Linked DNA regions of Ketobacter alkanivorans. The protein of the gene in region 1 interacts with the protein of each later gene in a pairwise test. Links are inferred from orthologs where the notes say so. Each region holds a gene or a part of one and is shown on either strand. Other genes may lie near its edges.

The links.
Region 2: the proteins of nusG (region 1) and rho interact in binary tests that used the Escherichia coli proteins (3 or more experiments, as listed by UniProt). The link is inferred for Ketobacter alkanivorans from one-to-one orthologs.

What each region holds. Positions count from the first base shown.
Region 1 is NZ_CP022684.1:1,491,882-1,498,731, reverse strand. Bases 3,027-5,824 are described here. They hold nusG (transcription termination/antitermination protein NusG), read left to right. Parts: upstream 3,027-4,057; coding sequence 4,058-4,591; downstream 4,592-5,824. Other genes in these bases: rplA (50S ribosomal protein L1), read left to right, coding at 5,124-5,819; rplK (50S ribosomal protein L11), read left to right, coding at 4,685-5,122; secE (preprotein translocase subunit SecE), read left to right, coding at 3,669-4,040; tuf (elongation factor Tu), read left to right, coding at 3,027-3,465. In the rest of the region: bifunctional biotin--[acetyl-CoA-carboxylase] ligase/biotin operon repressor BirA, read left to right, coding at 1-207; Kalk_RS06450 (type III pantothenate kinase), read left to right, coding at 204-950; Kalk_RS06445 (SPOR domain-containing protein), read left to right, coding at 1,206-1,724; more of tuf, read left to right, coding at 2,275-3,026; rplJ (50S ribosomal protein L10), read left to right, coding at 6,030-6,554; rplL (50S ribosomal protein L7/L12), read left to right, coding at 6,599-6,850. UniProt on the Escherichia coli protein: Part of the processive rRNA transcription and antitermination complex (rrnTAC). The complex forms an RNA-chaperone ring around the RNA exit tunnel of RNA polymerase (RNAP).
Region 2 is NZ_CP022684.1:2,109,250-2,116,184, forward strand. Bases 105-2,987 are described here. They hold rho (transcription termination factor Rho), read left to right. Parts: upstream 105-857; coding sequence 858-2,117; downstream 2,118-2,987. Other genes in these bases: trxA (thioredoxin TrxA), read left to right, coding at 170-493; Kalk_RS09125 (2Fe-2S iron-sulfur cluster-binding protein), read left to right, coding at 2,176-2,987. In the rest of the region: more of Kalk_RS09125, read left to right, coding at 2,988-3,183; Kalk_RS09130 (OsmC family protein), read left to right, coding at 3,202-3,642; Kalk_RS09135 (heme biosynthesis protein HemY), read right to left, coding at 3,713-4,957; Kalk_RS09140 (uroporphyrinogen-III C-methyltransferase), read right to left, coding at 4,954-6,171; Kalk_RS09145 (uroporphyrinogen-III synthase), read right to left, coding at 6,191-6,935. UniProt on the Escherichia coli protein: Facilitates transcription termination by a mechanism that involves Rho binding to the nascent RNA, activation of Rho's RNA-dependent ATPase activity, and release of the mRNA from the DNA template.

The DNA.
Region 1 (6,850 bases):
TTCTCTAGGGAGGGGTTTGCGGCTTTTCAGCAGGAATGGCTGGCGCTGGATGTTTATGCGGACAAGGATGTGGTAATAAAAACGGGTGCGGCGGATATCTTGGGTGTGGCCAGAGGCGTGGATTCCAGTGGGGGCCTGATCTTGGAATCCAATGGCAGAACGCAGGTCATCAAGGGTGGGGAGTTGAGCTTGAGGTTAGCTCTATGACCACGTTGTATTTGGATTTCGGCAATACTCGGGTTAAGTGGCGATTAGGGCAGAAAAAGGATGTAGTTGTCCAGGAATACCATGAATTCGAAGCATGGCTGCAAGGCTTGGCGGGGCAATCACAGATTACCAGTGCGGTGGTTGCGAGCGTGCTTGGTCAGGCGCGACAGGCAGTGCTCACGGAGGTTGTTCAGCGCTGTCTTGCTGTGCCGGTTAAGCGTTGTGTGGTGACTGGTGAGGCGTTAGGGGTCAGGTGTGCATACGCAGATGTGTCCCGTCTTGGTATAGATCGCTGGCTGGCGGTCGTTGCCGCCTGGAGTAGAGAAAAGAGTGCCTGTGTGGTGGCCGATCTTGGTACAGCAGCAACTCTGGATTTTGTGGATAGTGCAGGTGTCCACGCGGGGGGCTTTATTGTGAGTGGGCTTGAGTTATCTTTGCGGGGGTTGTTGTCCGGCACCGATAACATTAAACCGAGCCCTTCTGGGTTTGAGATGGCAAGCCTTAAGCCCGGTATCAACACGGCAGAAGCGGTTTATAATGGGGCGTTGCATGCCTTGGTGGCGCTGATTGAGTCCAGTTATCAAAACCTCCTAAAATCTTCCCCAGAAGCTAAACTTATTCTTGCAGGCGGTGATGCCCCCCTTGTAGGCTCTCATCTGAGTAGCACTTATGAGCTGGCTCAGGGTTTGGTGTTTGATGGCATGAGGTTGCTGGAGCAGGCTGAGCTTTTGGTGGATGCGTAGCTAAATATAGCAACGTCATATTACAAGGATAACGACAAGATAATGCGCTGGATTGTACTTACCCTATTGATTTCGAATGTTGCTTACTTTGCGTGGGAGCTTGTGCGTGGGTCTGATTATGCTCCAGCAGAAGCAAGTGCGAGTGTTTTGCCGCCACTGAAAGGGAAGGCGCTCGTATTACTCACTGAGCGATTACCCGACACGGCCAGCAGTGCGCCGCCGCCAGCACCGGTTGTGGTGGTGCCTCCCACCCCTGTGCATCGCGAAGTGGACAGCGTTAAGGCCAAGAAAGAAGCAATGTGTGTGTCGGTCGGCCCCTATGAGGCTGAATCTGATGGTGAAATTCTGGTTAAGAATCTGAAAGTTGAAGGCTTTACTTCTAAAGTTGAGGCGCTTGAACTATCCAGAGATGTCCAGTATTGGGTGTTGATGCCGCCAGCGCAGAGCCGCAAGGAGGCAATGGCGGTGCTTCGGAATTTGCAGGCAAAGCGTATAGATAGCTACCTCGTATCCACTGGAGAGCTAAAAAATGCTATTTCGCTTGGGCTATTCAATAAAGAACAATCTGCTAAAGGTGTTCTCGCCAGTGTCAGGGAGGCCGGTTTTGCGGCAGAGTTGCGCCAAAAAGAACGCATTCAGAACGAATATTGGGTGCGGATCCCTCCCGAACAACCCCTTGAAAATCTTCAGAAAACCTTGGAAACCCTTGTGGTGTCTGGGGGCAGTGTAAAAATTTCAAATGCATCGTGTGAAATGTTTGCACTAACCCAATAATTTGCGTAGAATTCGCGGCCTAAATTGATGAGCAGCGCTGGCGTAGCTCAGTTGGTAGAGCAGCTGACTTGTAATCAGCCGGTCGGGGGTTCGACTCCTCTCGCCAGCTCCAATTTAGTATGTGTTTGTCGGCTTCCACTAGTTGGAAGTTCTGGAGGGGTTCCCGAGTGGTCAAAGGGATCAGACTGTAAATCTGACGGCTCAGCCTTCGCAGGTTCAAATCCTGCCCCCTCCACCATTTTCAAGCGGCAGTAATACCGAGTGCAGTACGCCGCAAGCCAGGCGCTGTTAAGCAGGGTCCGGCGGGCATAGTTCAATGGTAGAACCTCAGCCTTCCAAGCTGATGATGCGGGTTCGATCCCCGCTGCCCGCTCCATCTGGTGAAGTTTTTAGCTCATATAGCTCAGTCGGTAGAGCACTTCCTTGGTAAGGAAGAGGTCACCGGTTCAAATCCGGTTATGAGCTCCAGAATTTGCGGGTTGGTGTTGTGCCTTCCCGTTTTTTGTGTGTAATAAAGAAACCTCAAAGGTACAGGCCAGGAGAAGGGTCAATGTCAAAGGAAAAATTTGAACGAAGCAAACCGCACGTAAACGTAGGCACCATTGGTCACGTAGATCATGGTAAAACCACTTTGACGGCTGCCTTGACCCGTGTGTGTTCCGAAATCTGGGGTGGTGCTGCGGTTGCATTTGACGGTATCGATAAAGCGCCAGAAGAAAAAGCGCGTGGTATCACCATCTCTACTTCACACGTAGAGTATGAGTCCCCGACTCGCCACTACGCGCACGTAGACTGCCCTGGGCACGCTGACTATGTTAAGAACATGATCACCGGTGCTGCACAGATGGACGGCGCAATCCTGGTATGTTCCGCTGCTGACGGCCCGATGCCTCAGACTCGTGAGCACATCCTGTTGTCTCGTCAGGTAGGCGTGCCTTATATTGTTGTGTTCCTGAACAAAGCCGACATGGTTGACGATGAAGAGCTTCTGGAGCTGGTTGAGATGGAAGTTCGCGAACTTCTGGACCAATACGACTTCCCAGGTGACGACACGCCAATCATCAAAGGTTCTGCTTTGAAAGCACTGGAAGGTGATACTTCCGACATCGGCATGCCGTCTGTGCAGAAGCTGGTTGAAACTCTGGATGAATACATCCCAGAGCCAGTGCGTGCTATTGATCAGCCCTTCCTGATGCCTATCGAAGACGTATTCTCCATCTCCGGTCGTGGTACCGTGGTGACTGGTCGTGTTGAGCGCGGCATCATCAAAGTAGGTGAAGAGATCGAAATCGTTGGTGTTAAAGATACCACCAAGACCACCTGTACTGGCGTAGAGATGTTCCGCAAGCTGCTGGACGAAGGTCGTGCTGGTGAGAACGTTGGTGTTCTGCTGCGTGGAACCAAGCGTGACGAAGTTGAGCGTGGCCAGGTGTTGTGTAAGCCAGGCGCGATCAAGCCGCACACTCGCTTCGAAGCAGAAGTGTACGTGCTGAGCAAAGACGAGGGTGGCCGTCATACGCCGTTCTTCAAAGGCTATCGTCCCCAGTTCTACTTCCGTACAACCGACATCACTGGCGCGTGTGAGCTGCCAGAGGGTGTGGAGATGGTTATGCCTGGCGACAACATCAAGATGGACGTAACATTGATTGCGCCTATCGCGATGGAAGAAGGCCTGCGCTTTGCGATCCGTGAAGGCGGTCGTACTGTTGGCGCTGGCGTTGTTGCCAAAATTGTTGAATAACCCCTAGTCAAACAGAGTTGGGCCGAGTATTATCCTCGGCCCAGTTGTATTTGTAAGAAAACAGAATTAGGCCAGTAGTTCAATTGGTAGAGCACCGGTCTCCAAAACCGGGTGTTGGGGGTTCGAGTCCCTCCTGGCCTGCCAAATTCGAGCAATTTTCCCTGAGCGCAGTGAATGTGGTCAGGGTGGTGCGGTTAGCCCATATGACAACAAGCACAGAGCAAACCCAGTCATCTCCGGCGGAAGCCTTTAAATGGTTGGTTGTGGCGGCGATTATTGCTGCTGCAGTAATTGGTAATGCCTATTATGATGATCAGCCCCTGTTATACAGGGTGGCTGGTGTTGTTGTTATGGGTATTTTTGCTGCGTTGGTGGCATCTTTTACTGTTAAGGGGCGCGCCTTTATAGCGCTGCTGCAGGATGCGCGTGCTGAAGTGCGGCGTGTTGTGTGGCCTACCAAGCAGGAGACAGGCCAGACGACTGGTGTTGTTGTGCTCGTGGTGGCGTTTATGGCTCTCCTGTTGTGGGGGCTTGATGCGTTGCTGGGCACTGTCATTTCCAGTGTAATTGGTTAAAAAGCAAGAGGTTGCAGATGGCAAAGCGTTGGTACGTGGTACACGCCTACTCAGGCTTTGAAAAGCATGTTAAGCGATCTCTCACGGAGCGTGTCAAACTGGCTGAAATGGAAGATCAGTTTGGTGAGATTCTCGTGCCCACTGAAGAAGTGGTGGAAATGAGGGGTGGTCAAAAGCGCAAGAGTGAGCGTAAGTTCTTTCCCGGCTATGTGTTGGTTCAGATGGAGATGAACGATGCATCTTGGCACTTGGTTAAAGATTGTCCCAAGGTTATGGGGTTTATTGGTGGTACGGCGGACAAGCCTGCTCCCATTAGTGACCGAGAGGCTGAGGCTATCCTGCAGCGTGTCGAAGACGGCGTAGAGAAGCCAAAACCCAAGACGTTGTTCGAGCCTGGCGAAGTGGTTCGCGTCGTAGATGGTCCTTTTGCCGACTTTAATGGTGTGGTAGAAGAAGTGAATTATGAGAAGAGCCGTTTGCACGTGGCTGTTCTGATTTTTGGCCGGTCTACGCCAGTGGAGTTAGAATTCGGCCAAGTAGAAAAAGGCTAAAATTTTTTCGACCCCTGTTCTGGCGTGGTTAGAGCGGGGATTTTTACTTTTTACGGGGAGCCCTGCGGCGTTTGAACCCGAGGAGTAGGTGAAATGGCAAAGAAAATACAAGCTTACATCAAGCTTCAAGTTAAAGCGGGTCAAGCAAACCCAAGTCCACCGGTTGGTCCAGCGCTGGGTCAGCACGGTGTAAACATCATGGAATTCTGTAAGGCGTTTAATGCCCAGACTCAAGCGCCAGCGTTTGAGCCAGGTATGCCGATTCCAGTAGTGATCACAGTTTACAGTGATCGCTCTTTCACTTTTATTACCAAGACTCCACCTGCCGCTATTTTGCTGCTTAAGAAAGCAGGCGTTAAAAAAGGCAGCGGTGTGCCCAACAAAGATAAAGTGGGCAAGGTCACCCGTGCACAGCTCGAAGAGATCGCAACTATTAAGATGCCTGATCTGACAGCTGCTGATATGGATGCTGCGGTGCGTACCATTGCTGGTTCTGCTCGCAGCATGGGTCTAGAAGTGGAGGGTGTGTAATATGGCAAAGCTGACCAAGAGACAAAAAGCCATTCGAGAAAAAGTCGATGGCGCAAAACAGTATGATGTTCTTGAAGCGGTTTCTCTGCTGTCTGAGCTGTCTACCGTTAAATTCAAAGAAAGCATTGATGTGGCAGTGAACTTGGGTGTTGACCCTCGTAAGTCTGACCAGGTTGTGCGTGGTGCAAGCGTGCTGCCTAACGGCACAGGTAAAACTGTGCGTGTTGCTGTTTTCACTCAGGGCGCGGCCGCCGAGGCAGCAACTGCTGCTGGTGCAGATTTGGTTGGAATGGATGACCTGGCTGAACAGATTCAGAAAGGTAATCTCGATTTTGACGTGGTCATTGCATCTCCGGACGCGATGCGTGTTGTTGGTAAGCTGGGTCAGATTCTCGGCCCTCGCGGCTTGATGCCGAACCCTAAGACCGGAACAGTCACGCCTGATGTTGCGACGGCAGTGAAAAATGCTAAAGCTGGTCAGGTTCGATACCGTACTGACAAAGCAGGTATCATTCACTGCTCAGTTGGTCAGGTAGGCTTTGAGCCAAGCGCGATCAAGCAAAACATAGAAGCATTGATGGGTGATCTTAAAAAAGCCAAGCCATCCAGTGCAAAAGGTGTATACATCAAGCGCATTACTCTGTCCTCTACCATGGGGCCAGGTGTGTCGATTGATCAGGCTAGCCTGGAAATCTAAGGCTGCCATACAAGCTTTGAGCCCTCTTGCCTTGCGTAAGAGGCGCGTCAAAGACCGCAGGCGCGGTTCATTATATAAGTAGTTAATTAATCGCTTAAACCTGCCTGCGCAGACGCGGTGGTTCAAGATTCAGTTGCTCTGAGTCGGGCACCGCGACCCCCGAAAAGAAATTGGAGGGGGAAACGTAACTTAGCGAAAGAGAGGTGTTTAGTGGCACTTAAGCTAGAAGACAAAAAGGCAATTGTTGCCGAAGTCAACGAAGCCGCTTCTGGTGCTCTGTCCGCTGTTATTGCTGACTATCGTGGTTTGACTGTTTCGCAAATGACTGAATTGCGTAAACAGGCCCGAGAGCAGGGTGTGTATCTGAAAGTAGTCAGAAACACACTTGCGCGTATCGCGGTTGAAGGTACTGAGTTTGAGTGCCTGAAGGAAACCCTGGTCGGCCCGACTATCCTTGCGTTGTCAATCGAAGATCCGGGTGCTGCAGCACGCATGATCAAAGATTACGCCAAGGACAACGACAAGTTGGAAGTAAAAGCGTTAGCGGTTGGTGGTGTTCTTTATGGCGCCAATGAAATCGACCGTCTGGCCAAGCTCCCAACTCGCGATCAAGCCCTTGGTATGCTCGCTGGGGTACTGCAAGCTCCTGTTACGAAGTTTGCTCGTACACTCAACGATGTTCCAGGCAAAATCGCCCGTGTGGTCGCAGCGGTCAAAGACCAAAAAGCAGCTTAATTTTGAAATTAACATTGAATTAATACACTCTGGAGTATTGAACCATGGCTCTGTCCAACGAAGAAATTTTGAACGCTATTGCTGAAATGAGCGTTATGGATCTGGTTGAACTGGTTTCAGCTATTGAAGAAAAATTCGGCGTATCTGCTGCTGCACCTGTTGCAGTTGCTGCCGCTGCAGCTCCTGCTGCCGCTGCTGAAGAGCAAACTGAATTTGACGTAATCCTGGCCTCTTTCGGTGAAAACAAGGTTGGCGTTATCAAAGCTATCCGTGGTATCACCGGTCTGGGCTTGAAA
Region 2 (6,935 bases), 620 kb from region 1 along the record:
GCTACATCTCAAGATAATAACACCATAATGTGATGACGACAGCGTGAATTGCCTTACAACCGCGATTGAAACTCCCCATCACGAAACGTACAATCAGGCGATTAAAGCATTACTATAGGGTCCATAGCTGATCGCAACGACGACAGCCATGGCAAAACTGGAGAGACCAATGAGCAACATCGTAAATGTAACTGACGGCACTTTTGACGCTGAGGTACTTCAATCCGACAGCCCGGTGCTAGTGGATTACTGGGCAGAGTGGTGCGGCCCCTGCAAAATGATCGCCCCCATATTGGACGAGATCTCCGGTGAATATGATGGCAAGCTCAAAATTGCCAAATTAAATATTGATGACAACCCCGATACCCCGCCAAAGTATGGTATCCGTGGCATTCCCACCCTGATGCTGTTCAAAAATGGCAACGTAGAAGCCACTAAAGTGGGTGCTTTATCGAAATCGCAATTGACAGCGTTCCTAGACAGTAATATATAATACCCCCTGCCCCGATCTTCACGGGTCGGGGTTCCATTTGTCGTGTTTGTGTCTTCAACTTCTTATTAACAAGCTGAAAGCGCAACGCGGAGAGCAATTCCAAGCATCTCGTCGATTCCTCACCTCTTTCAACCCATAAACAAACGCTGTGAAGAATCGCTCATCAATTAACGTGTTTGATGTCGACATGCTGGACGCCTTGGCAAGCGAGTGCTAGATTGACTTTATTGCTCCTGTTTTTTGGAGCAGCAATTCCTAATTCAAAACGCATGAGTCTCTATAATAGCGCCCGACTCGCCCTGTATCCGCCGGGTCTTGGCTCTCCTTACCTTTAAATAATCAATCAAATATGACCTCCACGGAAATGAATCTCACCGAACTTAAAACAAAACCAATTGCTGAACTTGTTAACGTCGCTACCGAAATGGGCCTGGAAAACATGGCTCGTACTCGAAAACAGGACGTAATCTTCAGCATTCTCAAAAAGCACGCCAAAAGCGGCGAAGACATCTTCGGCGACGGTGTACTGGAAATACTCCAAGATGGTTTTGGCTTCCTCCGCTCCGCCGAGGGTTCTTACCTGGCCGGCCCTGATGACATCTATGTATCTCCAAGCCAAATACGCCGTTTCAATCTGCGCACTGGCGACACCATTTCCGGCAAAATTCGTCCGCCCAAAGAGGGAGAGCGGTATTTTGCGCTGCTGAAGGTCAACGAGATCAATCTTGATCGCCCGGAAAATGCCAAAAACAAAATCCTGTTCGAAAACCTGACGCCACTGTTCCCACAGGAACGTCTGATTATGGAAACAGGCAACGGCAGTACCGAGGACATCACCGCCCGGACCATTGATCTGGTGGCTCCCATCGGTAAAGGCCAACGCGGCTTGATCGTATCGCCCCCCAAGGCCGGTAAGACGCTGATGCTGCAGAATATTGCCCAGTCCATCACACGCAACAGCCCTGATTGTCATCTGATTGTCCTGCTGATCGACGAGCGCCCTGAAGAAGTAACCGAGATGCGCCGCACTGTGCGTGGCGAAGTGGTTGCCAGCACCTTCGATGAGCCGCCTTCACGTCATGTTCAAGTGGCCGAAATGGTATTGGAAAAGGCCAAACGACTGGTTGAGCACAAAAAAGACGTCATTATCCTGCTGGACTCCATCACGCGTCTGGCCCGTGCCTACAACACGGTGATTCCTTCATCGGGTAAAGTATTGACCGGTGGTGTGGATGCCCACGCCCTGGAGCGCCCCAAGCGTTTCTTCGGTGCCGCCCGTAACATCGAGGAAGGCGGAAGCCTGACCATTCTGGCCACTGCGCTGGTGGATACCGGCTCCAAAATGGATGAGGTAATCTTCGAAGAATTCAAAGGTACCGGTAACCAGGAGCTGCATCTGGATCGTCGCATTGCTGAGAAACGGGTATTCCCCGCCATCAACATCAATCGCTCCGGCACCCGTCGCGAAGATCTGCTGACCACCGAAGACGAATTGAAGAAGATGTGGATTCTGCGCAAAATTCTTCACCCAATGGACGAAATCGCTGCCATGGAATTTCTCATCGACAAGATGCGCGATACCAAAACCAACGAAGAGTTCTTCGACTCCATGAAGCGCAAATAGCGTATTCAACATGGCCGGTGCTTAAAACCACCGGCCATGTGTCAATGGCACATCAGACTTGGCACACCAGATCACCTTTCTACCCAGTCAGCTTCGCTGTCTGGTCGATGAATCCGAAACAGTATTGGATGCGGCTACCCGCCAGGGCTTACGCGTACCTCGTGCCTGTGATGCCGGTACCTGCCAACTGTGTGCGGCCAGACTAGTAACAGGCAAGGCCAGACTGAAACACCTGAACAACATTGTGGACGCTTCCGACGGCCCGATTGAACCTGTATTCTGTTGTTTGCTGCTTCCCCTTACCGATTTGCAACTGGAGATAGAGCGCGTGTTAGCACCGGGACAATTACCCACCCACCAAGTCAGCGCCCAAATTACGGACATCCACCAAGCCAGCAAGGACGTCAAGGTGGTGACACTGAGACTGCCGGCAGGCAAAAGAGTGGACTTCTATCCAGGCCAATACCTGCAGGTGGTTTTGGATTCAGAGAATAGCGCAGCCTTCTCCATTGCCAGTGCCCCGCGCAACGATCGCACCCTGGAACTGCATATCCGCGCCACCAACGACAGTGACAGCTACCCACTGCTGGAACGTCGCCTGAAGACCGGCGAAATACTCAAACTAAGCCTGCCCCATGGGGAAACAACCCTGCTCAAAATGCAGCATGCAAAAAAACTGATGATGATCGCTGCCAGTACCGGTTACTCCCAAATCAAGGCCATGCTGGAAGGGCTGACCGCCGCCAACGACCCACGCCCGATAACCGTATACTGGGGGGCCCGCTCTGCTAATGACTTGTATCAGCACGACGCAATGCTCGCCATGTCACAATTACACAGCAATATCACCTACATCCCTGTGGTGTCAGACCACCCGGAATGGCCAGGGCGGAGTGGCTTAGTTCACAAAGCGGTGCTGGATGATCTGCAAGGTAATTTCAGCGACTGGTCTATTATCTGTGGCGGCTCACCGCCCATGGTGTATGCGACTTTTGATGATTTTGTAGCAGCAGGCATGCAACCAGAACAGATGATTTCGGACGTGTTCGATTACGCCCCGCGTTAAAACGGCAAGGAATTTGTCATGAGTGATCACAACCAGTTCAGCATTCGATTGGAATTGATGGAAGACTACCTGTTCAAGATCGATTTTGGTGAATTTGGTGATGTGCTGACGGATGAGCCCCCGCCTCTGGGCAAAGGGGAAGGCCCCAACCCCGCTCGCATGGTTGCCGCTGCCGTTGGCAATTGCCTGTGCGCCAGCTTGCTGTTCGCGCTACGCAAAAAGAAGGATCAGCCTGGCAACATACAGGCCACCGTAACCGGCCAACTGGAGCGCATTGACGGCCGTTGGCGGATCGGCAAACTGGACGTCGTCATGCAGGTGGCAAACCCAGACAGCCTGTCCCATCTGCCATCAGCACTGGAGCAGTTTGAGGATTTTTGTGTGGTGACCCAAAGTATTCGTCAGGGTATTCCGGTGAATGTTACGGTGCAGGATACGGCGGGCAACACTCTGCAATAGCCGGTTGGCTGCTTCAGGATTTAACACCACCGGCACCACATTAGATTTCAGATTGCGCGCCGAAAAATCATCACGGCTCGGGGGAATCCGGCATCGGCAGGTCTGGCAGGCGTTCGGCAATCATCGCCAGCCCGGACTGGAAGTGCTCATTACTGGCTTGGGGCTCCCCCATGTGACTCAGTAATCGGCCTAGCTCACCGTAAGCCTGAGCGCTTTTACGAGATCGCAGGCTGGCTTCAAAATAGCTGCGGGCTTTATCCCAGCTCTTGAGCTGCAGACTGAGCCGCCCCATGGTCAGCAGCAACATTGGATTATTAGGACGCTCCTTGAGCCAGTTTTCGCACCACAGCATCTGTTTTTCCACATCGCCGCCCATGACCTGCCCATAGACCTGCACCAGCCCATCATCCCAGTTTTTGCGCAGCAGGTCAGTGATCACCCGTTCCGCGTCTGCTCCGGCGTCGGCTGCAATCAGGCCCTCTGCGTATATTCTTACCAGGGATGGCTCAGTGTGAAATTTCTTGGGAATCTGGTGCCAGGCATCTTTCAGGTTTTTGCGTTTATCCTGATTCGATTCGCCGCGCACCGCCCTTTTCAACTTGCCTTCGTAGCATAGCCGTGCCAAACGACTGAATTCATCTTCGCTGACCACCTTCTGTTTCTTCATGGCGGGCAATAGTTCCCGCAAGCTTTCCCAGTCTTCCAGCTCCACATACACCTTGGACAGCATTTTGATCACATAAGGATAACTGGGGGATTTGGCATCCCGCGACAGCTTCATCAACGTTGCCAGGCACTCCTCCCAGTGCCCACTTTGATACTGCAGGCGGGCCTTGGTGAGGCTGACCGCCGCATCGGCCCCCTTGGTGGATTCGTGGGCCAATCGCAAATACTGATCCCGTGCGTCATCCTTGCCCTGCTCATGGGCGGCCTGAGCCGCTGTAAGGTAGTTAATCAAGGGGACATCGTTGCCTCGGGCGGCTTTCGCCAAGCGCTTTTCAGCATTGGCCCAGTCACCTTGGGCCAGGGCAATCAAGCCATCGGTGGTGAGCTTATTGCTGCTACTGCGGAACAGGCTCAGACTGGTCAAGCGCCGCACAATGACCACCAGCCAGTACAACAGAACGGCAAACACCACCACCACCAAAATCCCCACCAGCAAACTGGTTTCAAAGGTGTGCTTACCATGGGCCAGCAGAATATAGCCCGGATCTTTTGCCACTGCCTTGAAGAACAGTGCGCCCACAAAACTGCCCATCACCAGAAACATGATGGTTGAGCCCTTGATGCGAATCAGATTGAGTAGCGACCTCACCGAGCGAACTCCTGCTGACCAGTCTCGTTCTGCAACTTCAGGATTTGCTGCTCACGTATGAGCTTTTCTTTGTTCCAATAGTCACGAAATACCCGCACGGCGCGGGATGATTCCTCGAGGGTAGGCATGGGTGGGCGTAGCTGTACAGCGAGCAATTCGCTGATTTCAGCGACAAAGAACTGGGTTTCACCGCTTTGTTGGTGAATGTACATTTCCACTCGCTCACGCGCACCGGTAAGACTGACCCGATAAGCCTGGTTATCCCCCCGCAACAACGCCAACTGAGCCTGCTGCAACAGCATAATGACATTACGGGCCAGGAATTCACGATCTTCTGTAAGGGTGATAGGACGCCCCTTGGGATGTTTCTGATAGTCGTAGAGCGAGGCCAGAAACTTTTTAAAGCGATACCAGAACAACGGCAGACCGTCTTCGGGCAGCACGTCTCCGGCTTGCGCCGTCATGGGCTCCTGCTTCAGCTCAAAACTGGGGATACCCAGCTTCACCACACGGTCACTGAGTGCACTCAGGCGCAGAAATATCCCTTCCACATCGACGCTGGTTTCCGAGGCCAGTTTCAGTTTGTGAATATCTTTGACCATGGCTTCCCGCAGCGTGCGTGCCTTGGGCTCTTGCATGGCACGAACAATATCGTCCGCTTCCGACATCAGTGCCAGCGCACCACGCGCGTCGCCCAGCAATGTCAGGCGCTGCTCCGCCACGGATAAAAAGTGTTCCACCTCTCTCAACATCCAGTCAATTCGGTGAGCGCCGCTGATGGCGGCTATGTCTTTTTCCAGCACCGAAATGCGTGACTGCAACGATTCACGGCTTTGATTGGCGCTTTTGATCGCATCCCGCTCCTGCTTGAGTTGCTGGGTCAGCTGTACCACCTCACCTTGCAGTTTATCCAGGCGGGTTTCGCGGGACTGCATAGCACGGGATACCGCCTCGCGCTCAGACAGCAACACCAACTTATCCTGCTGAGACTGATAGAACTGGTAACCCACAAGCCCGGCCGCCGCCACAGCCAGCAGCAGGCTGAGGGCAAGCACTGTTTTTGCCAGCCAACCCAAACGTGCCGGCACCGAGCTGGCCTTGGACGGCTGTTCAGAGCGCTTGATTTTGTCCTGAACGGACTGGGGAGCAGTGGAAGCGACCACGTCGGTGGACGGTACTGCGTTATGGTTGTCGCCCTGGTTCTGTTCGGTCATGGAGTTCCTGTTTGCCTTATCAATCCCGGTGTTGAATGGCCTTAATGGTTGCAATCATATCAGAGGCGGCGGGGCTGTCTGCCTGCCATACACGCAGGAAACCCTGTTCCCGGGCAAATTGCGCCAGGCGTCCGCTCACAACCACCAGTGGACAGCGTTGCAGACTGGCCACATCCCCCTCCACCATGCTCATGAGATTACGTAATCCATCACCGCTTGTCACGGTGAGAATCACCCTTTCGCCCCTCAGGGCCTGCAACAAGGGAGCTGTATCCACCGTGGGCTTAACCCGCCGATACAACTCAAGATAATCCACGTGCGCACCCCGCTGGCGCAAGGTATCTGCCAGTGTTTCCCTGCCCCCTTCACCCCGCAGGATCAAAATCCGCTGCCCGGTAAGATCCTGCAACTCTGGCCAATCCAGCAGAGTCTCGCTGGTGGCTCCCTGCTGGGCGGTTTTCAGATTCAGTCCCCACCCTGACATGGCCTCACCACTGGCAGGCCCGACCGCCAACCATTGCTGCTGCACCGGCCACTGAGGCCAGTAATCCGACAGTGCATCCAACCCCAGCCGCGCAGCGTTGGAGGAAACACAGATGACAAAGGCGTATCGATCCAGATCCAGTATCAGATTGCGCTGCAACGGGCCGATCTCAATCGGCTCGATCTGCAGCGTCGGCAAACTGATGACTTCGGCCCCAGCCTGCAACAAGGGCTCCCGGAGGGCAGCAGCCTGATCCAGAGGCCGGGTTACCACCACGGTA